DNA from 4 places in the Desulfonatronum thiosulfatophilum genome. Region 1 is predicted to be linked to each of the others. Evidence: predicted binding sites of a transcription regulator. Region 1 holds the regulator's gene; each other region holds the start of a gene.

Region 1 (5,196 bases):
CGGCTGAGCGTTTGCGCTATGATCACCATAAACACCAGATAGAGTTCATCGGAAATGTGCATGTGGACAGGCCGAATTTTCAACTCCGCTCGGAACGGCTGCTGATTTTTTTGCGGACCTTGCCCCGGGAGGATCGTCCGGAAGACGTGTCCGTGGAACAGGACATGGAAGCCCAGGTGGATATTGATAAGATGATCGCCCTAGGCAAGGTTTTTTTGAAGCATGAAGAGCGGATCGGCCACGGGGATATGGCTACATATTGGGTCGATCAGGGGGTGCTGCGCCTGGAGGGAAATGCCATTGTGGAAGGCGGAGGCACCAAGCTGGAAGGCAATGTAATCACGCTCAACGTCCAGGAGAAAGAGGTAGACGTGCAGGGACGCAAGGATCGGAGAGTGGAGGGCGTTTTCATGCTGCCCCGCGAGCAGGGGGAGCAATGAGTTCAATACTGATCGGCAGTGATCTGCGTAAATCCTTCGGCCAAAAAGAGGTAGTCCGCGGAATCACTGTTCGTGTGCGGCAGGGAGAAATCGTTGGGCTGCTGGGGCCCAACGGCGCAGGCAAAACCACGACGTTTTACATGCTGGTCGGAGTGGTTAAGCCTTCGGGCGGATCCGTCGAGCTGGACGGGCAGCAAATCACGACATGGCCGCTGCATGAGCGAGCCCGTCTGGGGCTGAGTTATCTGCCCCAGGAAAGCTCGGTTTTCAAAAAGTTGACTGTCCTGCAAAACCTGCAGATTATTTTTGAATACACTGATTTATCCCGTTCCATTCAGCACAAAAAAGCGGAAGCCTTGATGGAAGAGTTGGGGATTTCCAAGCTGGCAGATCAGAAGGCCATGTATTTGTCCGGTGGTGAACGTCGAAGGCTGGAGATCGCCCGCGCCCTGATTCGCAATCCAAAATTCATGTTGTTGGATGAACCATTTGCGGGTATTGATCCACTTGCGGTGGATGATATTCAGGTCATCATTACTTCGCTCAGAGAACGGGGCATCGGGGTGTTGATTTCAGATCACAATGTCCGCGAGACATTGAAAATTTGCACCAGAGCCTCCATTGTTTTCGAAGGGAAAGCCATTTTTGAAGGCTCTCCGGAGGAAATCGTGGCGGATTCAAGTGCTCGAAAAGTATATCTTGGTGAGGATTTTTGTCTATGATCACGCATTCCGCCTTGTGCAAGCAAGGCTTCCCTGCTCAAATGCATTCAACATCGAGGGTAGGGCATGGCTCTTGAACTACGCCAGCAGCTGAAGCTGACGCAACAACTGGTGATGACTCCCCAGTTGCAACAAGCCATCAAGTTGCTTCAGCTTTCCCGAATGGAGCTGGTTGAAAGCATTCAACAGGAATTACTTGAAAATCCGGTTTTGGAGATCGTCCCGGAAAGCCTCGATGAGGCCGTCATGGAGGTGGAGAAAAAAGATCCTGCCGACGAGCGTTTTCAATCCGTCAATGTTGAAGAGCCGCGTCAACTGCATGACCCGGAATGGCAGGACTATCTTGGGGAATTTTCCAGCGTCAGCCGGCAGATGCAAGGCAGGGACTGGGAAGTGCCTGAAGAAGGAATGAGTTTTGAGGCCCGGCTGGCGGGCAAGTCGACCTTGACCGGTCATCTTTCCTGGCAGTTGCGGCTTTCGTCATTGCCGCAAAAAGATCTTGCCATCAGCAACGTGATCCTTGGCAATCTTGATTCGGTGGGGTACCTGTGCGAGCCCCTCGAGGAGATTGCGCTCATGGCGGAGTGCAGCGTCGAGGAGGCTGAAAGGGTGCTCCGGATCATGCAACGGCTGGATCCTATCGGAGTATGCGCCAGAAACCTGCAGGAATGCCTGATGGTTCAGATGGAGGAATTGGGGCTGGATGATCCGGTGCTGGTTTCTTTCGTCAAGGATCACATGGAGGAACTGGAAAAGCGCCGCTACAAGCCTCTGGCCAAGAAGTTCAAGCTCACCATGGATGAGATCAGGGAGTACCTGGAGTGCATTCAACGGCTTGATCCCATGCCCGGGAAGAGCTTCAACACCGATGATCCGCAGTTTACCAGCCCGGATGTGTATGTGCATCAACAAGGCGAGGATTTCATCGTTGTCCTGAACGAGGACGAAATTCCGGGACTGATGATCAATGAGGCCTATGCCAAAGACATGGCCATTCATGGGAAGGGGGCAAAAGAGTACATTCAGGAGAAAGTGCGTTCCGCTCACTGGCTGATGAAAAGTCTGTACCAGCGTCAGCGGACCCTGTACAAGGTCGCGGAAAGCATTGTCCGGTTTCAGCTGGAATTTTTTCGTCACGGCGTGACCCACTTGAAACCGATGATTCTGAAGGACGTGGCTTTGGACATCAGCATGCATGAATCCACTGTGAGCCGGATCACAACGAACAAGTACATGAACACGCCGCACGGCATTTTTGAACTGAAATTTTTCTTTAACAGCGCCTTGGGAATGGATGACGGCAGTGAGGCCGGCTCGGAAAGCGTCAAGGCGGAAATCAAGAAATTGATATCCGAGGAGGACCCTAAACGACCGCTGAGCGACGAGTTGATCTCCCAGTTGTTGAAAAAATCCCTGGGGGTGAATATTGCCCGCCGAACCGTGGCCAAGTATCGTATGGCGTTGAACATTGACTCATCATCCAAGCGGAAATCGATATTTTAACCGGAGATGCCAGGAGTGAAAATCTGATTGCCGTGCAAGCCGAACCACGACAGGCCGCTGGCGCTTTCCCTCCGTCGGCAACACATGTTGCATGTCCGGCGCGGATGGCTTGGCGGATCAGAAATGCACCTTGTCCGAAACAATCAACCTTGAACCCTTTCTCTGGAGGTGTCTGCATGGAAATCACATTCACGTTTAAGAATTTTGAGCCGTCGAATCACCTCAAAGGGTATGCCCGTGAACGTTTTGACAAAATCAACCGCTACCTGCGGCCGGACGATGACGGCGAGATCGCGGTGAATCTCTCCGTGGAAAAATACCGCCACATGGCCGAGGTCATATTGACGGGCAAGGACATGCATTTTTCCGCGACCAGCGAGAGTGAGGACATGTATTCCACCATCGATCTGGTTCTGGACAAGCTCGAGGCCCAGGTCCGCAAGATCAAGGAGAAAAGCAAGGACCACCGTCGCGGCCAGAAAGGGCAATCCGCAAGGGTTGATGTGATCTCCTTCACCCAGGACGAAACCGGAAAGCGTGAACAGACCATTACGGAAACGGACAATTTTGAACCCAAGCCCATGTCCGTGGACGAAGCGGCCATGCAGCTTGAAGCTCTGGGCAACGAATTCCTGGTGTTCTTCAATGCGGATATTGAGCGCGTGAACGTAATTTATCGCCGAAAAAGCAGCGATTTCGGCTTGATTGATCCGGGAATATAACCTGATGATCCTCCGGGAATATCTAAGCAAGGACCTGCTACTTCCTGAACTGCAGGCCCGGAACAAGACTGAGGTTCTGGCGGAGCTGGTCTCCGCCCTGGCCCTGAAGTGGCCGAGCTTCGACGCCGAGACTGCGTTCCGGGTCCTGCGGGACAGGGAGAGTCTGGGCAGTACCGGAATAGGCGACGGGATCGCCATACCCCACGGCAAATTGGAGGGGCTTGAGCAGATTGTGCTCGTGGTCGGCCGCAGTTCCGCGGGGGTTGATTTCGAGGCCCTGGATTACAAACCGTGTCATATTTTTTTCATGGTTCTGGCCCCGGAACATGTAGCCGGAATGCATTTGCGCATACTGGCTTCCATCACTAGACTGCTGAAGAACGAAGAATTTAGGCACGCCTTCCTCACAGCCCAAGACAAGGATCATTTCTGGGATGCACTCAACACTGCCTGAGCAAACTTCTGTGCAGGAGCCGGAACAGCCTGGACAACCTCCCCGCGGCATCCATGATGTCTCGCTGGTGATGATTACAGGCCAATCCGGGGCCGGTAAAAGTACGGTCTTGAACGTCTTTGAGGATCTCGGTTTTTTTTGCGTGGACGGACTGCCGGCTGGACTGGCCGGACAGCTGGTCACGCTGGCCGAGGAAATGAAGCTGGATCGCTACCCCGGCGTGGCCCTGGGGCTGGATGTTCGGCTCCCTGATTTTGCGCTACAGTGGGAAAACTTCGTCCAGGAGATGGATCAGGCCGGGATTAGCCTCAAACTGGTTTTTCTGGAGGCCAGGGACGCGGTGCTCATCCGGCGATACGCCACCACGAGGCGGCCTCATCCCCTGGAAGCGCAGGGCATGGGATTGGACCAGGCCATATTTCAGGAACGGGTCATGCTGGAAGGCTTGCGCAATCATGCCGATCTGGTGGTGGATACTTCGGATTTTTCGATTCACGATCTGCGCAGGGTGATCCAGGAGAAATGGCCTCTGGAAAAAGAAACCGGTGAGGGAATGCGGATCCATCTCATTTCCTTCGGCTTCAAGTACGGTGTTCCCCTTGAAGCGGATCTGGTCTTCGACCTTCGGTTTTTGCCCAATCCCTATTTCGATCCGGAGTTGCGGCCTCTGTCAGGGTTGGACGAATCCATCGCCCGATACGTGCTGCAGCATGATCCCGGGAAAGCTTTTATTGACCGTTTCGAGGATTTTTTGCGATACCTGCTGCCTCTCTATGCCGCCGAGGGCCGCTATCGTCTGACTCTGGCCCTGGGATGCACGGGGGGGCGGCATCGGTCCGTCGCCGTATCCCAAGCGCTTCTGACCTCTTTGCAGGCCACGGGATTTGCCGTGACCATTGAACATCGTCACCTGGATCTGGGATGAACCCGATCGCAGGCATTTGGAGTTTATGGTGATTGGAGTCGTATTAGTCACCCATACCGAATATGGGGCGTATCTGCTCAAGGCAGCGGAATTAATTCTCGGGCCGCAGCAAGACTGCTATTTCGTCAGCGTGGATGTGACCAAGGAAGTGGAGAAGTCCCTCGCGCAGATCAAGGCCAGCGTAAAAAGCGCGGACCATGGGCCCGGGGTCGTCATCCTCACGGACATGTTCGGGGGGACCCCGACAAACCTGAGTCTTTCCTTGCTGAACAAGAACGACCACCAGCTGGAAGTGATCACCGGCGTCAATCTGCCCATGTTGCTGCGTGTGCTCGGTTCCCGCAAACTGCCTCTGGCCGATTTGGCCAGGGAAGCCAAGGCCGCCGGATCCCAGGGTATCGTGGTGGCTGGAGAGTTGCTGCGCAGCAAG
Region 2 (5,196 bases), on a different contig from region 1:
TCCCACATCCCGGGGAAAAAGCCATGGAGGTCCAGACGTTCCCATGGGACCTCAATTTCTCCGTTAGGAGTGACGTCGGAGGGTTGTTCGTCCTGGGTTTCCTGATGAGGCGAACCCATGGAGGCGAGGCTGTCCCAGAAATCCCCATTGCCTGAACCCGGTTTTTCGGATTTCTCCGGCTGAAATGTTTCCTGGGAGGTGTCTTTGTCTTGATTGCCGGGATGTTGCGGCGATGGGTCCTGTTCCTGGCTGGTCTCGCTGAGAAGCGGCGGGGGAATTGTTTCAGTCGCAGTGCGAAATTGAAATTTTTCTTTGCATTTCGGACAAGTGGCTATTTCAGCACGCGGCGGAACTTTTTCATCCGGAATGTTTCGGGTAAAGCCGCACTTGGGGCAGGTTATCTCCATGTTGATTCCTCGGGAACAGACGTTCAGTAAATATCCGCATACTTAGCCCTTCCAGCGAAGAGAATCAAGCAAGGTTGCATTACATGGAAGCTCTGGATGAAGCCGCAGTATTGCGGCGTCTACTTGTAGGCGTTTCGGGCGTACTTCATGCTCATGGTTGGAGACGTCGTGGGCGGTGCAATATTTGGTGATGTGGCCGAGTTCATCTCGGAAGCTACGGACTGCATCGGCGTATGGTTTTGGCCTTTGATTTCCTCGAACGCGGATTTCAGTCCGGAAAGAATGGTGATCACTTCATCCACAAGCTTCGGATCGAGTTTCAGATTGGCTTGCAGCAATCTTGTGTTGCAGAAGAAGTACAACTTATGCAGGTTCTCGCCCAGTTCGCCCCCCTTTTGCGTGTTAATGCTCGCGTCGAGTTCGGCGATAATGTCGAGAGCCTTGGAAATCAGGATCCCTTTTTGCTCCATGTCGCGTTCAGCCATTTTAATCTTGGCCTGCTGCAGAAATTTTATGGCGCCTTCATACAGCAGGACGACAACGTCTCCGGGGTTGGTCGTCGTCACTTGAGTCTGCAGATAGGCTCGTGCTGCGTTGTACATGAAATCTCCTGATGATCGTCCAGGTGTGTTGCGTAATTATTTGTTATCGGACCGGAGCATGCCCATCTGGGAATTCATTGCCTGACCGAGTTGGTCGTAGTAGCCAAGAAGTGTTTCCAAACGAGCGAAACGATTGCGCAAATCCCTTTCCAGTCGGGTGATGCGTCGTTGTTCAAATTCGATCTTCCGATCGATGCCTTTCGTGATGTCGTCGTAATTCTCTTCAAGAATTTTCAGGGGGCCGGATGAAATGTCCGTCAAGTCCCTGAGCGCGTCAGCCAGTTCAGGTATCTTGCCGTACTTCAAGAAAACTTTGCCCGTGAACGTCCCCTCCGTGGCCAGGTCGTCCACCTTGATCACCATGCCTGCCTCGGGCTTGCCGCTTTGGCCGGTTATTTCGCCGTTGCCGCTGTAACTGGCCGGGTTACCGTTGATGGTCGCATTGATGATGGTTCCTCCGCTGACCGTGTACTGTACGGAGTACTCGCCGCCTTTGGTCACGCCGTCGACGCTCGAAAGATACCGGAAGTGCTGTGAATCACTGGAACCGATGTGGTCCGCTGCAAAAACTTGAGCCAGGGCATCAGGACGGTTGCGCAGGGAATGATCCAGAACCTCTTCATCCAGCTTGAGCATGCCGAATGTTGGTGATCCTTGATCTGCATCCGTCGTAATGCCGACCATGGACAAGGAGCTGAACACGTCATTGTTCACGTCGAACCCGATGCTTTTCACTGCCAGAATGGACTTCAGCCGGGAATCGATCATCTGGATGGCATAGTTGCCGGTGAGGATCGATCCGTTCCCGCTGGTATCGACCTTTGAGAGTTCATTGATCTGTTGCCGGACTTCATTCACCTGATTGACGAACTGACGGACGTTGTCCTTGACCTGCTCGTTATCCACCGCGATGTTCAGGGTTGTCGTGCCCTGTTCGCGCAAGTTGAGCGTAACGCCTTCGATGAGATCTGAAATGGAGTTCGTAGAGCGTTCGATCCAGGAGTCCTCGGCAGGAAATCCATCTAGCTTGATTTGGGAATCCTGAGCCTTCAGGGTTGTCACAAAATCGTTTGCGCTAAACCCATCAAGAGTGCTCGCTTCAATTACGACATTTTTGCCGGTTCCCAGGTCCATCCCGCGCAGCTGCAGGCGGTAATCCCCTTCAGCATTCTTGATGATGCCGGCCCGTACACCGGGGTTTTCCGGGTCTGTGTTGATCAGGTTTCGAAAGCCCTCGAGGGTTGTCCCGGAGGGAATGATCAAAACTCTGGTTTTTCCCTTGTAGGTATACGAGAATTCCGAAATGGAGCCGCTGGTGATGTCCGTGGTAGAGGATGTCTGCCCTGGGGCGTCGGTAGTGAGGATGTGATTCTGGGCCAGTTGATTGACTGTGATGGAATGGGTTCCTACCTGGGCCTTGTCCGTTGCCGTGGCTGTCAGCACGTTTGTGTTGATGCTGTCTGCGCCCTTGACCATGAACCGACTCATGGTGTTCATCCCTTGCAGATTGGTCCTCAAGGAAAGCATCTTGGAGTTCAGTTCCCGGAAACCGGCCTGTTTTACCTCCCATTCCGCCTTCCATATCTCCAGGCGAGCGGTATGACGCTGCTCCAGCTTGAGGAGCTGGTCGATCATGGTCTTGAAGTCCGTGCCGGAGCCCAGGCCGGTGAAACTGATCTGTCCCGATAAAAGAGCTTCTGTATCCATAAGTGCAACCCTAGCGGAAAAAAATGCCGTTATACTTAGTAGTTCATAACCTCAAGCAAAGTCAGTGCCATGAGATGGGGTTGTTAGAGAAACGAGAGTTGGCGTTCAAATCGCTCTTCGCAGCCGCAACCAGTTTTGGGAGGCCTGTAAATAGTTCTTCAAGGGAGCAACAGATATTGGCAAGGATTTCACCGAACACGACAGTGGCGGGATCTTGATAAAAAAGGCCGGGCCCTTGTGGGGTCCGGCCTACTAGTCATGAATGCGTGCCTGTTATCCGCCGATGAGCTGCATAGCCATTCTGGGCAGGTTGTTGGCCTGGGCGAGCATGGCAACGCCGGCTTGAGTCAGGATCTGGTTGCGAACGAATTGGGTCATTTCCTGAGCAATGTCCGCATCGGAAATCCGCGATTCCGCGGCTTGGATGTTCTCCGCCTGAATCTGAAGATTGGTAATGGTGTTGGAGAGTCGGTTCTGGAGAGCACCAAGGCTGGCTCGAACGTTATCCTTGGAAAGTATAGCTTTTTCCAGGGCATCCAAGGCTTGCTGAGCTCCCTGTTGAGTAGAAATTGACCGACCGGCACCGGTGACACCACTTCCGTTGTCAATGTTGCCGGCGCCAGTGCCAAGACCAAAAGCCGATGCAGTCGATAAGCCGATTGCTATGTAGTAGTAATCTTCCGAGCTGCTGTTGGATGGGCCAAAGTGAATCTTCATTGGACCCGTGGACTGGAGTCCTGATCCGCTATGACCCGGATTAGATCCAGTTCCCAATGCGTGAGGAGTATCACTGGAGGAGAGATTTCCGTTAAGCAAATAAATGCCGTTAAACTTGGTTGCACTCGCGATACGGGTAATTTCCGAAGCCATGGCCTGGTACTCGGAGTCGATGATCAGACGCTGGTCAGAGTTGTACGTGCCGGTGGCGGCCTGAGTGGCAAGTTCCTTCATCCGGATCAGCTTTTCGTCGATAACGGCGAGGGCGCCGTCGGCCGTCTGGATCATGGAAATGGCGTCGTTGGCATTCCGAATGCCCTGATTCAGCGATGCGATTTCAGCGCGCATCAGTTCTCGAATGGCCAGACCTGCTGCGTCATCCGCACCGCTGTTAATTCGCAGACCCGATGAAAGGCGTTGCGTGGAAACTCCCAGAGCCTGATAGTTGCCGCTCAGGTTTCGGGCGGCGTTCCCTGCCATTAGGTTGTTATAGATACTGATTGCCATGATACTTCCTCCTTGCGAAACGTTGGCTTCCTTGCCTGAGCGTCAAACCGTCCATCATGGACATGATCCGCACTCACGTTGAATGCAGCCGCTCAGTGTTAAACTCTCTATCGACGGAAGGAGGAAAAACTTTAGGGGTTGTGTTTGGGAATACCCGTTTGAGGTGGGATGGGTGAGCCTTCAAGTTATTTGCCCGGTTGCTCATCCTTTTCCTGCAGTAAATATCTGAGTTGCGCAACGGAGCGCCCTGTGCGCTGAGCGAGCTTCTGGAGCGCCTCAAATTCCGGACGAGAGAAGGTTTGCTCGTTTATCTCCGCTTGTTTCATTTCCAACATCCCAAGCGACGTCTCGCGAGCAATCTCTTGCCTTGGCAAGATGACGCGTTCAATTCGTTGACGGCGAACTCCAAGGCTCAGGGTGTGCTGAAAAAATGCTTCCTGCACCGTAGGCAGGTGCTCTGGGCGGCACAGGACCTGAATTTGTCCGCCGGGCCTGTTCTTTTTCATGACTCCGGGAATGTATAGGACGTCCAGGGCGCCTTCCTGGATAATGGCATCAAAGCAACTGCCGAGTTCCTCTCCGGTCAGGTGGTCGATGTTGGTCGTGAGCAGAACGATTTCCTCAACGACCTTCCCTTCGGGTTGCTCGGATAGAGTTTCCTCAAAAAGAAAACAGCGCAGAGCGTTTGGCTGGTCGGCCAGATCCATGCTTCCCAGGCCGATGCCGCACCTGAGAAGACGCCCCTCCGGACCTGGAGTGAAGTCCTGGACAAGGCAATCCAGAAGCAAGGCTCCGGTGGGAGTGATCAGTTCAACGCGGTGCTTCGTGGCATAGACGGGTTTGCCTTGCAGCAGTTCGGCCACGGCGGGCGCGGGTAGGGGAAGCAGGCCGTGGGCGCATTGAACCTGGCCCTGGAACCACGGGAGCTTGCTTGCGCGGATTTTTTCGATGCCGAGTTGTTCCACCCCCCAGAAGGCTCCAACCACATCAACAATGGTATCCACTGCGCCGACTTCGTGAAAATGAATGGTTGCCGGATCAACGCCATGAACTTTTGCCTCAACAGCGGCCAATCGTTCAAAGGCCTGTCTGCTCTTGGCCAGCACGTCGGGAGACAACGGCAGTCGTTCCAGAATTAATATTATATCCGCTAGATGACGTAGCGGCGGGGCGGATGCGGAGGCTGTGGCAATCACAAGCCGTTTGCCGGAAAGTCCGCACCGGACATCATTGATGGCGGACAAGGAGACATCCAG
Region 3 (5,196 bases), on a different contig from region 1:
CCGGAACTGATGGTGTACATTTCCTCCACCGGGCTGAGAAAAATCTTGCCGTCGCCGAAGGCGCCCTTATCACCGGAGCGGGCGGCTTCCATGATCGTCTTGACCACGAAATCCTTGTCGTTCTCACCCACCACGCTCAACAGCAGCACCTTGGGAATCTCGTCGTAGGTGATCTCCCCGATCTTGATGCCGCGCTGCTTGCCGCGACCGGCCACTGAAAACTTCGTCACCGCCGGATACCCGGCATCCATCAGCGCCTTCAAAACACCATCCGCCTTTTCGGGCCGCACTATCGCCCTGACCATGATCAACATCGTTGGTTCTCCTTTGAATTGCGTGTTGTTCGACTTGCAGTTCGCCCAGAAATCGCTTGTTAATTGGCGATTCCGTAATCGATGAGCAGCTTTTCCAGTTCATCGATCTCCAGGGGTTTGGGGACCACGAACATGTCGTTGCCGTCGACCTTCTTGGCCAGGGTTCGATATTCATCGGCCTGGGAATGCTTAGGATCGAAGTCGATGACCGTCTTGCGGTTGATTTCGGCCCGCTGCACCATGTTGTCCCTGGGCACGAAGTGGATCATCTGGGATCCCAACCGCTTGGCCAGCTGCACGATCATTTCCCGCTCATTGTCCACATTACGGCTGTTGCAGATCAGTCCACCCAACCGCACGCCACCTGCCTCGGCGAATTTGACGATGCCCTTGCAGATGTTGTTGGCCGCGTACATGGCCATCATTTCCCCCGATACGACGATGTAGATCTCCTGAGCCTTGCCCTCGCGAATGGGCATTGCGAAACCGCCGCAGACCACGTCGCCCAGAACGTCGTAAAAAACGTAGTCCAGGTTCTTGTCTTCCTTGTACGCGCCAAGCTGCTCCAGCAAATTGATGCTGGTGATAATGCCCCGGCCGGCGCAGCCGACACCGGGCTCGGGACCTCCGGACTCCGTGCAGAGGGTCCCACCGAATCCTCCAAGGAGAACATCTTCCAGCTCCACGTCCTCGCCTTCTTCACGTAGGGTGTCCAAGACCGTACGCTGATGCAGACCGTGCAGCAGCAACCGTGTGGAGTCCGCCTTGGGATCGCATCCCACGATCATCACCTTGCGTCCCATTTCAGCGAGAGCGGCGACGGTATTCTGTGTTGTCGTGGATTTTCCGATTCCGCCCTTTCCATAAATGGCAACCTTGCGCATGCGTTCCTCCCGAATTGAAGTGTTGAGATGGAAGGCGTAGGGCAAGGAGCGTGCCACTGTTGAAATCACGTTTGAAAATTCAAGTTATTGTTTATAATTATAAATAATTAAATGACTTCTTTGGCCAGGTTTGAGGGGTGTTTATTCTTTGCGAGGACACGACAAGAATGAATGACAAATTTGTATGATGGTGCAAAAAGGAATGTATGGTTGTCAGGGGCGGGGGGGGCGGAAAAGGCAGAAGATGATTTTCGCGCTGGGAGATTTGGCTTCACCGGCGCTTCACGGGCGGGCCGAAAGCAGCTCCTGGCGCCATGGAGTCTCAACCGAGTCTCAGTTGGCACTGAAGATGCTTCAACTGTGCAAGGACTGTCCGCAGATCACACTAGGTAATCTGCGAATAAAAATTCAAATTTTCGTTCAATTCACGAATAGCCAGCGCATGCTCCTGGTCGAAATCAAAATCGCAATCGCAATCGAAATCGTAATCGAAGAAACAAATAGATAACGAAACTCGCAATACGATTACGATTTCGATATCGATTTCGATTGCGATTTCATTCCTGATAACAATGCCAATTGGAATAAAGGAAGGAAAAATGCTTATCGACAGCACCTTGCGCGAGGGAGCGCAGATGTTCGGAGTATACTTCACGGAAGAGTTGCGCCGGCGCATCCTGACAGGACTTGTGCGGGCCCGGGTGGATGAAGTCGAAATCGGCTGGGTCGGTCAGGAGGGGCTGCCGGAGTTGCTTCGTCATGCGCGTCGGATTGATCCTGACGAACGGACGTCCTTGACGGTCTGGTCGCCGCTGCGCTCCAGAGACCTGCGGGCTTTGGCCGAGCAGGGCGTGCGGAGAGTTCATTTCGGCGTTCCGGTGTCGGATGCGCATATTGAAAAGCGGCTGAGCCTGGACCGGGCCGGACTTCTGGATCGTCTGCAGCGAGTCCTTGAGGAGTCGGTCTCCTTGCCGTTCGAATTTCTGAGCATCGGCCTGGAAGACGTTTCCCGGGCTGATCGAGAGTTTGCCCTGGAAGCGGCAAAAGTGGTGCAGGAATGTGGAGGCCACAGGGTCCGTCTTTCGGATACCGTTGGTCTGCTCATGCCTCTGGAAACGGCGGAGTTGGTGGGACTGTTCGTTGACCGGACTAGGCTGGAGGTGGGCTTTCACGGCCATAATGATTTTGGAATGGCCACGGCCAACGCGATCACCGCATTGGCCGCCGGAGCGCACTGCGTGGACGTTTCGGCTCTGGGCATCGGGGAGCGTGCCGGAATCGCGGCCCTGGAAGAAGTCAGCGCTCACCTCAATGTTCGGGGGAGGGCCGGGTATGATCAATTTGAAATCCTCAACCTCGCCCGAATGGTCGGCGAAGCAGCCCGTATTCCCATTGCCCGCAACAAGGTCCTCCTGGGGCAGGACATTTTCGCCTGCGAATCCGGCCTGCATCTGCATGGCTTGGCCGCGGACCCTGCACTGTTTGAGCCTTTTGCACCTGAGGGCATCGGGGCTCATCGGAAAACAGCCGTGGGAATGAAATCCGGTACCGCGGCAGTGTCCGCGGCAATCCGTCGGCTCGGCATCATCCTGCCGCGCCGGGATGTCGAGGAACTTGGCAACCATGTCCGGACTCTCTCCGGTCAGCTCGCCAGGCCGCTGCGGGATGAGGAACTCCTGTTGCTGGCTTCTTCAAGGAATGAACATCAAGATGGTCAGTTCACAATCATCATCAACTAACACTACAGCGAAACTTCGATTTCCCTACGAAAGGCCAGGGCAGCCCTCGGAACACGGAAAAACACGGATTCGAACGTATCGAAGAACGTTTCGAGGGTAATGGGCGGCCTTTGCTGGGAACGCGAGGCTCTGCACTCGCAGTTCTTGAAGAGCGGGTACGGAGCCCCGTGTTCCCGGGGCTTTGCCTGGACGATGAAAAATAAATTTCGCTATAGAGCAAAGGCGGATGTTTAACAAATTGGTAAATATTATTTTTTGTTTTGCTCATTTTGTCGGAGAGATCTCAGGATGTGATGAACAAGATAATAATTAACTTTTAAAAATAATGTATTTAATAGATATACATAAATGGAATAGTTCTTGCGTTAAGCAGGACATGAACCCAGACACCAGAGATCTCAAACTGCATGTCCTTTCCAGCATCTGTGAGATAATCGCCCATCTGCCGGATCTGGAAAACATCTTGTTGGAAGTTTTGCGCATCATGTCGGACAACTTGAGCATGAAACGGGCAACCGTGACGCTCCTGGACCGCAAGACCGGGATGCTCTTCATTACCGCGTCCCATGGGCTGACGCCGGAAGAAATGCGGCGCGGAGTCTATCGTTTGGACGAGGGGGTCACTGGACGGATATTCCAGACGGGCAAGCCGTATGCCGTCCCGGATATTCGCAAAGAACCCCTGTTCCTGAACAAAACCCAGTCCAGGACCCTGGAAAAACAGCACCTGACCTTCATCGGCGTGCCCATCACCCTCCAGGGTATTCCCATCGGCGTCTTGAACGTGGACCGGCTGTTTGGAGACCATGTCTCCACCCAGGAAGACATCGAGTTTTTGCAGGTCGTGGCCGTGCTCATTGCCCAGTTCGTCAGCCTGAACGAGCAGTTCCAGAACCTGCGGGCGGAGAACGCCTCGCTGCGGTACAAGGTCTCCAAGGGGACGGACGGTCCCTATATTGTCGGACGCAGCTCGGCCATGCAGGAAGTTCAGCGGCAAATTCAGCGGGTCGCGCCGACCAAGGCCACTGTCCTGCTGCAGGGAGAATCCGGGACCGGAAAGACGTTGATCGGCCGGATCATCCATGATCTTTCGGAGCGCAAAAAGTTTCCGTTCATCAAGGTCAACTGCGCCTCGATTCCGGAAAACCTGCTTGAATCGGAACTGTTCGGCTTTGAGAAAGGGGCGTTCACCGGGGCCATGGCCGCCAAGCCCGGCAAATTCGAGGAAGCTGACAACGGGAGCATCTTTCTGGATGAAATCGGCGAGCTGCCCCTGGGACTGCAGGCCAAGCTGTTGCGGTTTATCCAGGAGAAGGAATTCGAGCGCCTGGGCAGCAACAAGACCCGCAGGGTGGATGTGCGTATTCTGGCCGCCACGAACAAGGATCTGGAGGCGTTGTCCAACCAGGGGGCCTTTCGGCCGGATCTGTTCTACCGGTTAAACGTTTTTCCGATCCATACTCCCGCGCTCCGGGAGCGCAAGGAGGATATCGAAGGCCTGCTGATCCACTTTCTGCGCAAGGTCAGCCGGGAGTATAACCGGGAAATCCATTTTTCCATCGACGCTCTTGAACTGCTGAAGGCCCATGACTGGCCAGGAAACGTTCGGGAGATGGAAAACCTGATCGAGCGTTTGGTGATCCTCAGCGAGCAGGATCGTATCCAGCCGGAGCTGATCGAACCTTTTCTCGGTTCCCGGCCGTCAACGCGGACGGACAGCCCTTCAGCTTCAGGGACAGCTCAGGCCGTGGATAAGCCGGCCCTGCTCCGAGAGATGGAAAAACGTGAAATCATTGCCGCTCTGGGTCGCAATGGCTGGGTCCAGGCCAGGGCGGCCAAGGAGCTTGGGCTGAGCCAGCGACAGATGGGCTACAAGATCAGCAAGTTTGATCTGGATGCCATGGTTTCGGTCCAGAGAGTCAGGTCTAGAAAGAATAAGTCGTGAGTTGGGAAACGGCTGGCGAAATTGGTTGATGATCGAATCGCGGGACGATCCGGTTCTCCAATAATTCTCTCAGTTCGCATCCAGGATCTCTCAGGTTTTGGGCGTCAGATCCCGCAGTTGGTAGGGCTTGTCGATATACCCCCAGCGTCCTGGAGCAGGACGTTTTTGCCATGATTGGCAATAAAGGCGATGGTAATGAGAATACGTACTGCCGGGTAGTGCCGCAGAAGTTTCTCCACGCAATTTGACTGCATACCTGAAGGATTCCAGCGCTTCCCTCGTCAATTCCCTCAGTTCCAAAAAATTCAGCGTAA
Region 4 (5,196 bases), on a different contig from region 1:
AACAGCAGTTCGCCTACCGCTTGGCCAAGGACGTGGTCAAGAAACCCGAGGTTTCCGTCTGGATGATCCTGCTGCCGATACTCTTCGTCCACTACATGATGAAAATCTCCCAGTACAAGCAGGGAATCCACGACTTCGCGAACAATATTCTGGGCACCAAAAAGAAAGCCCTGGACAAGGCTCTCAAGGATATCGAGATCGGTGAGATTCAGGACTACGGCCCAGAGGACTATTTTCCCCAAGTCCCGCTGGAGTCCAAGCCGGAAATTGAGTTGGCCGAAAAACAGATCAATGTTCTGAAGCTCATGGAGGAACACTACCGAGAGATGCTTGGTCAACAGGGCGCAACTCTGGAGGAACTGGTCCGTGGTGCATACGGATCATCCGGCGAATATCGGTACTACCTCAATAAACTCGCCGCTGCCGAGGACGAAATCAGCCGGCACCTGCGGGAAAACTTCCATTCTTCGGATGAGTCGGGGTCCGTCATGGACCGGATTGAAAAAAGAACAGCCGAGTTGCGGGAGGAGGAACTGCGGTTTTTCTTTCAGGGAGAGGCGGTTTGAGGAGGGAAAGATCGAAATAAGAGGTAAGATTAAAGACGGAGATGGCAGAAAGGTCAATATCGGATGAACCGTGTTTCATGTTGGAGCACGGTTTTTATTTTGGAAATGCGTGCTCAATCAGAACGCATCTTCCAATTCACGTTTGCGGACCTCCCGGATCGCCTTCTGTTTGCTCTGAATGTACGGATCCGGCCGATTCATCCCCATGGCCTCCACAAGCCCCTCATCGACCGCGTGTTCGACCTGCTCCATGCCGGTCAAAAATTCCTGGTAATTAGCTGAATTTCGATAGGCTTTGCGGATCATGGAGAGATATTCCCGCTCTTCGGTATGCAACAATCGAAGATAGTGATCCAGCAAGAGGTCCATCATGGCCGACAGGTTTTCATAGACAGTTCTGGATTCCAGTTTCTGTTCATGCATCCAGAATTCCCGCAGTTCGCCTTTCATCCCCTGCCGAGAGCGTTCCGTGTTGCCGGATCGTACGGCTTCCTCGGCCGCCCGCAAGGCCATTTCCTTGAAGCCCAGATGCTTTTGGGAGAATTGAGACGTTTCCTTTTTCCGACCGAAATACTCGACCAGAAATTTAAAGGGAATGAAGTTGTGCCACCAAGCGGGAGAGGTCTGGGCGCGACGGTAGTAGACCACTCGGGAAGCGAATTCCCGTTCCTCGGCCAGAATCGCCTTGGCCTGAGTCTTGAGATGTTTGGATTTGGAATCAGCGGGCACGGGAGATGCTCCGTTTGGAAAAGATTGGAAAGGTACCATTTAACCGCATGCCGCCCGGAACCGAGTCCGGCCGCGCGGGTAGATTTGACCGCGCATCCGGAAGACGGGGGTTGAAAGCGGTTTCGGCGTCACTCGTCCCTCTTGCCGCCTCTGCCCAATGCGCCGCGCATGAAACTCATGGCTTCGGAGACCTCTTGGATACTGTCCCAATACCAGGCTCCAACATAGATGTCCCCCTCACGCAACGTTTCAAGGGTCTCGCTTTTCCCGGTGACCCGCTCCAAATTGTTCAGCAGGGCGATAAAGCCGACGATCAGGGCGATGCCCAGCCCGAGACGCAACAGACCGCGTAAAGGGTGACGCAAACGGGAAACCGGGGACGGTTTCCCGTCCCCGGTTTGTTGTTTGTTGGAGGGCAATATTTCCTTCTTCATGTGAATCAATCGATTACAGACCCATGCCCATCAGCCTGTCGGTGACGTCGCGGAACAGGACCATGAACATGATGTAGGCCACAAAGGCGGTGAGCAGCAGGTTGAAGCCCTGACCGCAAACGTACAGGATCAGTGCCTTGCCGCCGCGCAGAGGCTCCTTGAGCTCACGGTAGCTGATGCTCAGACCGATGCTTACGAAGGCGATGGCGAAGAACCAGTCACGAAACCCGTTGGCCCAGGCCAAAATGCCGTTGCGGATCATGGCCTGCGCCCAATCTTCGCCCATGGCCGCGCCAAGAGCGGAAAAGAAGACGGAAGCACCGATGAAGCCCAGGATGAACTTGGGAAAGCGGTACCAGATTTCGGACAGGGCACCGGCGGCGGTGAACTTCATGGGGGCGGCACCCGCGGCACAAGCGCGATCAGGCTCGACCTTCAAGCACCAGTAAGCAGCCACGCCAAAAGCCATCACACCAATCATTACGTTCTGGATCATCTTAATGGTCGCGGCCACGTACATGGCTTCCGGACCGATCAACTCGCCAGCGGCGACCACGGACCCGGTGTTGTCAACCGTGCCGCCGATCCAGGCTCCGGCCCAGACCGGATGCATGCCCACCCAGTTGGCAAAGGTCGGCAGGGCGAAAATCATGACCACCACGAAGATCATGGACATCCCGATGGCCAGGGTCAGTTCTTCCTTCTTGGCCCGGGAGGCCGCCGCCGCCGCGATGGCCGCGGACACGCCGGAAACGCTCATGTCCGATGAAACCGTTATGTTCAACTGCTTGGATTCCATCTTGATCACGTTCTGACCGAACCAGTAGGTTCCGATGAGCACGATGGGCGTGACCACCCAGGTGACGAAGATGCCGGGCAGACCGACCATAATGATCAGGTTGATCAGGATGCTTGCGCCCAACAGGACCAGGCCAGTCTTGATGAAGTATTCGGTCTGGGCCGCACTCTTCAGAAATTTCGGCGTACCGACCGTATTAGAGATGAGCATGCCCAGCACGATGCCCCACAAGACGTAGGAGAATCCATAGGCCCTGACGGTTTCCTGGTTGGCGATGACGTAGGACAGGACGGCCAGACCAAAGACGATGGGAAAGCCGATGAAGAAGTTCTTCAGGTTATGGCCCATGAACTTGCCGCCGATGGAGAAGATCAAGGCCATGACGACCATCAACCCCAGCAGGGTGGGAATCCGGTTGAATGGCTGAGTGTTGGCAGCGCTCCGGGCGCTGGAATGGCTGCTTCGTGCCGCACGCCATTCACCGAGAAGGGCGCGAGCTTCCTGATTGAGCTGCGTATTCTGGAAGTTTGCTTCCCTGGCCCGATTTTCCGCTTCCTCGGCGTTGGCCCGAGCCACGTTCAAACGCTCCGTGGCCTGCTCTAGACGCTCTTGATTGGCCGCCCGGATTTCAGCAGCAGCCGACTCGCTGCGATACAGGGAATCCAATGGATTGGTGGACCAGCGACCTGGCCTGGCCATCAAGTCGTTGATGGTCTTCAAAAAGCCGCTGTCACGGGCCCTCACGGCATTCAATCTAGCCTCGGCCTCTGTGTAAGCGATGGTCCGGAAGCCGGCCATTTCCTGTTCCTGTTCCATGATCGCCCGGTATTCGGCCATGCTTTCGACGTTCGGCCGGGCGGCCATGGCCGCGATCATGGCCAGGATGAGGATGATGCCCGCCAGCCAGATGGCCCACCAATCCTCGGTGGTGTACATCTGGGTGGTCATAGGGATTTTGGTTTCGGTAACCACATTATCCACTTGATTTTCCGCCATGGATTAAACCTCCTCACACGTTATAAGATGATACGACGAACCATGCAGTCCTCCGACGCTTGCTCCGGAAGGCTTCAATGCAAACCGGGATCAACGTGAGCTGCAAACAAAGTGAATTATTTCTCATTTAAGCAAGATCCAAGCCAAAAGCTTCCATGGTCATAAAATTGCTTTTATTACAAATTATTATACTGGAAATATAATATTCCAATCACTATAATCACAAACTAACGCCCGACATTGTTAACGCCAGTTAGCACGCAACTGCTAACACAAGATTGCAATACCGACATGGTCGGCATATGTTCACGTTCTTTCCGGAGCACTCTTGAAAAACAAAAACATCCTCCGCAACCTTGGGTTGCTCGCTGGAAAGATATTAGTGGACTATTCAGGTATTTCAGTTTTTGAATTACGATTATGCCATGTCAGGTTCTGTGCCTGCTCGACTGGCTGAAGCCGTCGAGGAAACAGTGCCTTATAAGCAGATATCTCATTGAGGTTTTCCTATGCACGAGTTGAACCCTGCCGGCCAGGAAGGTCAATCCGGCAAAAGCCATTTTTTTCAGAAATCTTTAGGGTTCAGATCCAGATTTCTGGTGGCCACCGGCCTGTCTTTGCTGCTGGTCTGTTTTGCCGGAGCACATCTGATCTATCTGCGCGAAAAAGCGCAGATGGAAGCCCACGCCTATGAAAAAACCATGATGGTCATGGCCGCCGTGGAAGCCAGCCGAAAGTACGTCCGCGACGAGCTGAGACCCAGAATGAGCCGGGAATTCGGCAACGAGTTCTTCATGGTCGAGGCCATGTCCACCTCCTATGTGGGACGGGCCGTCATGGACAATTTCAACCAGGTTCTGCCCCACTATGAGTACCGGCGGGTGGCGCGCAACGCCCGCAATCCGCGTTCCGAGGCCAACAATCTGGAACTCTCCATGATCAACCACTTCGACATCAATCCGGACCTTCAGAACTGGCAGGGAACATTGGCCGTCGACGGCGAGAAACATTTCATGCGCTTCAAACCGGTTTATTTCGAGGAGTCCTGCATGAGCTGCCACGGCGATCCGGCTTTCGCCCCGCAGGACATGCTGGACATGTACGGCTCGGAACGCGGTTTCTGGAACCAGCCTGGAGATCTGGCCGGCGTGATGGCCGTGGGCATCCCGGTCCACAAGGCCCTGGCCGTCATCCGGGATCAGGCGGCCTCGGTCTTTTTCTCCCTTTTTCTGGGAGCTATCCTGTTTTTTCTGCTCCTGGCCTTCATCTTCAATCGGGCCGTGGTCAACAACCTGAACGGAGTGTTGCACATTTTCCGGGAGGAGGCCGAGGAAAAAAGCTTGCGGGAATTCCTGCCCAGACCGAATCCCATGGATCCCCGGGACGAAATTCAGGAACTGACCGAAGCCGCGGTCAGCATGTCCGAACACCTGCGCCGCACCAAACAGGAGTTGAAGGAATACGCCCAGGATCTGGAAATGAAAGTCGCCAAAAGAACCAAGGCACTGCAACAGTCCGAGCAGATGTTGCAGGAGAAGGTCGCTGCCAGAAAACAGGAACTGCAGACCCTCAACGCCCTTGCTGAATTGACCACCGCGGCCGAGTCCCTGTCACAGATTTTGCCTCAGGTTCAACAGCGAACCCTCCAGGTTTTTCCAGCCCAAGGCTCGGG

Evidence for each region. The regulator sigma-54, encoded in region 1, starts transcription at its own class of promoters, with help from an activator protein. The targets are predictions, from matches to a motif close to CTGGCACGGNNNNTGCTT.
Region 2: the regulator sigma-54 is predicted to act here: its motif matches at 2,770-2,787, upstream of fliD (flagellar filament capping protein FliD).
Region 3: the regulator sigma-54 is predicted to act here: its motif matches at 1,536-1,553, upstream of BLP93_RS10455 (LeuA family protein).
Region 4: the regulator sigma-54 is predicted to act here: its motif matches at 3,654-3,671, upstream of BLP93_RS05475 (YeiH family protein).

What each region holds. Positions count from the first base shown of each region.
Region 1 is NZ_FMXO01000014.1:103,398-108,593, reverse strand. Features, by position in the region: gene BLP93_RS12515 (LptA/OstA family protein) at 1-440, shown strand, start outside; gene lptB (LPS export ABC transporter ATP-binding protein) at 437-1,162, shown strand; gene rpoN (RNA polymerase factor sigma-54) at 1,229-2,665, shown strand; gene hpf (ribosome hibernation-promoting factor, HPF/YfiA family) at 2,842-3,387, shown strand; gene BLP93_RS12495 (PTS sugar transporter subunit IIA) at 3,392-3,841, shown strand; gene rapZ (RNase adapter RapZ) at 3,822-4,766, shown strand; gene BLP93_RS12485 (PTS sugar transporter subunit IIA) at 4,792-5,196, shown strand, end outside.
Region 2 is NZ_FMXO01000001.1:212,200-217,395, reverse strand. Features, by position in the region: gene BLP93_RS00995 (YIP1 family protein) at 1-407, opposite strand, end outside; gene fliS (flagellar export chaperone FliS) at 527-1,009, opposite strand; gene fliD (flagellar filament capping protein FliD) at 1,046-2,716, opposite strand; gene BLP93_RS00980 (flagellin N-terminal helical domain-containing protein) at 2,990-3,940, opposite strand; gene larC (nickel pincer cofactor biosynthesis protein LarC) at 4,126-5,196, opposite strand, start outside.
Region 3 is NZ_FMXO01000011.1:86,861-92,056, reverse strand. Features, by position in the region: gene BLP93_RS10470 (P-II family nitrogen regulator) at 1-314, opposite strand, end outside; gene nifH (nitrogenase iron protein) at 374-1,198, opposite strand; gene BLP93_RS10455 (LeuA family protein) at 1,798-2,937, shown strand; gene BLP93_RS10450 (sigma 54-interacting transcriptional regulator) at 3,314-4,882, shown strand.
Region 4 is NZ_FMXO01000005.1:119,874-125,069, reverse strand. Features, by position in the region: gene BLP93_RS05490 (NF038143 family protein) at 1-566, shown strand, start outside; gene BLP93_RS05485 (NF038143 family protein) at 684-1,295, opposite strand; gene BLP93_RS05480 (hypothetical protein) at 1,424-1,729, opposite strand; gene BLP93_RS05475 (YeiH family protein) at 1,743-3,524, opposite strand; gene BLP93_RS05470 (c-type heme family protein) at 4,034-5,196, shown strand, end outside.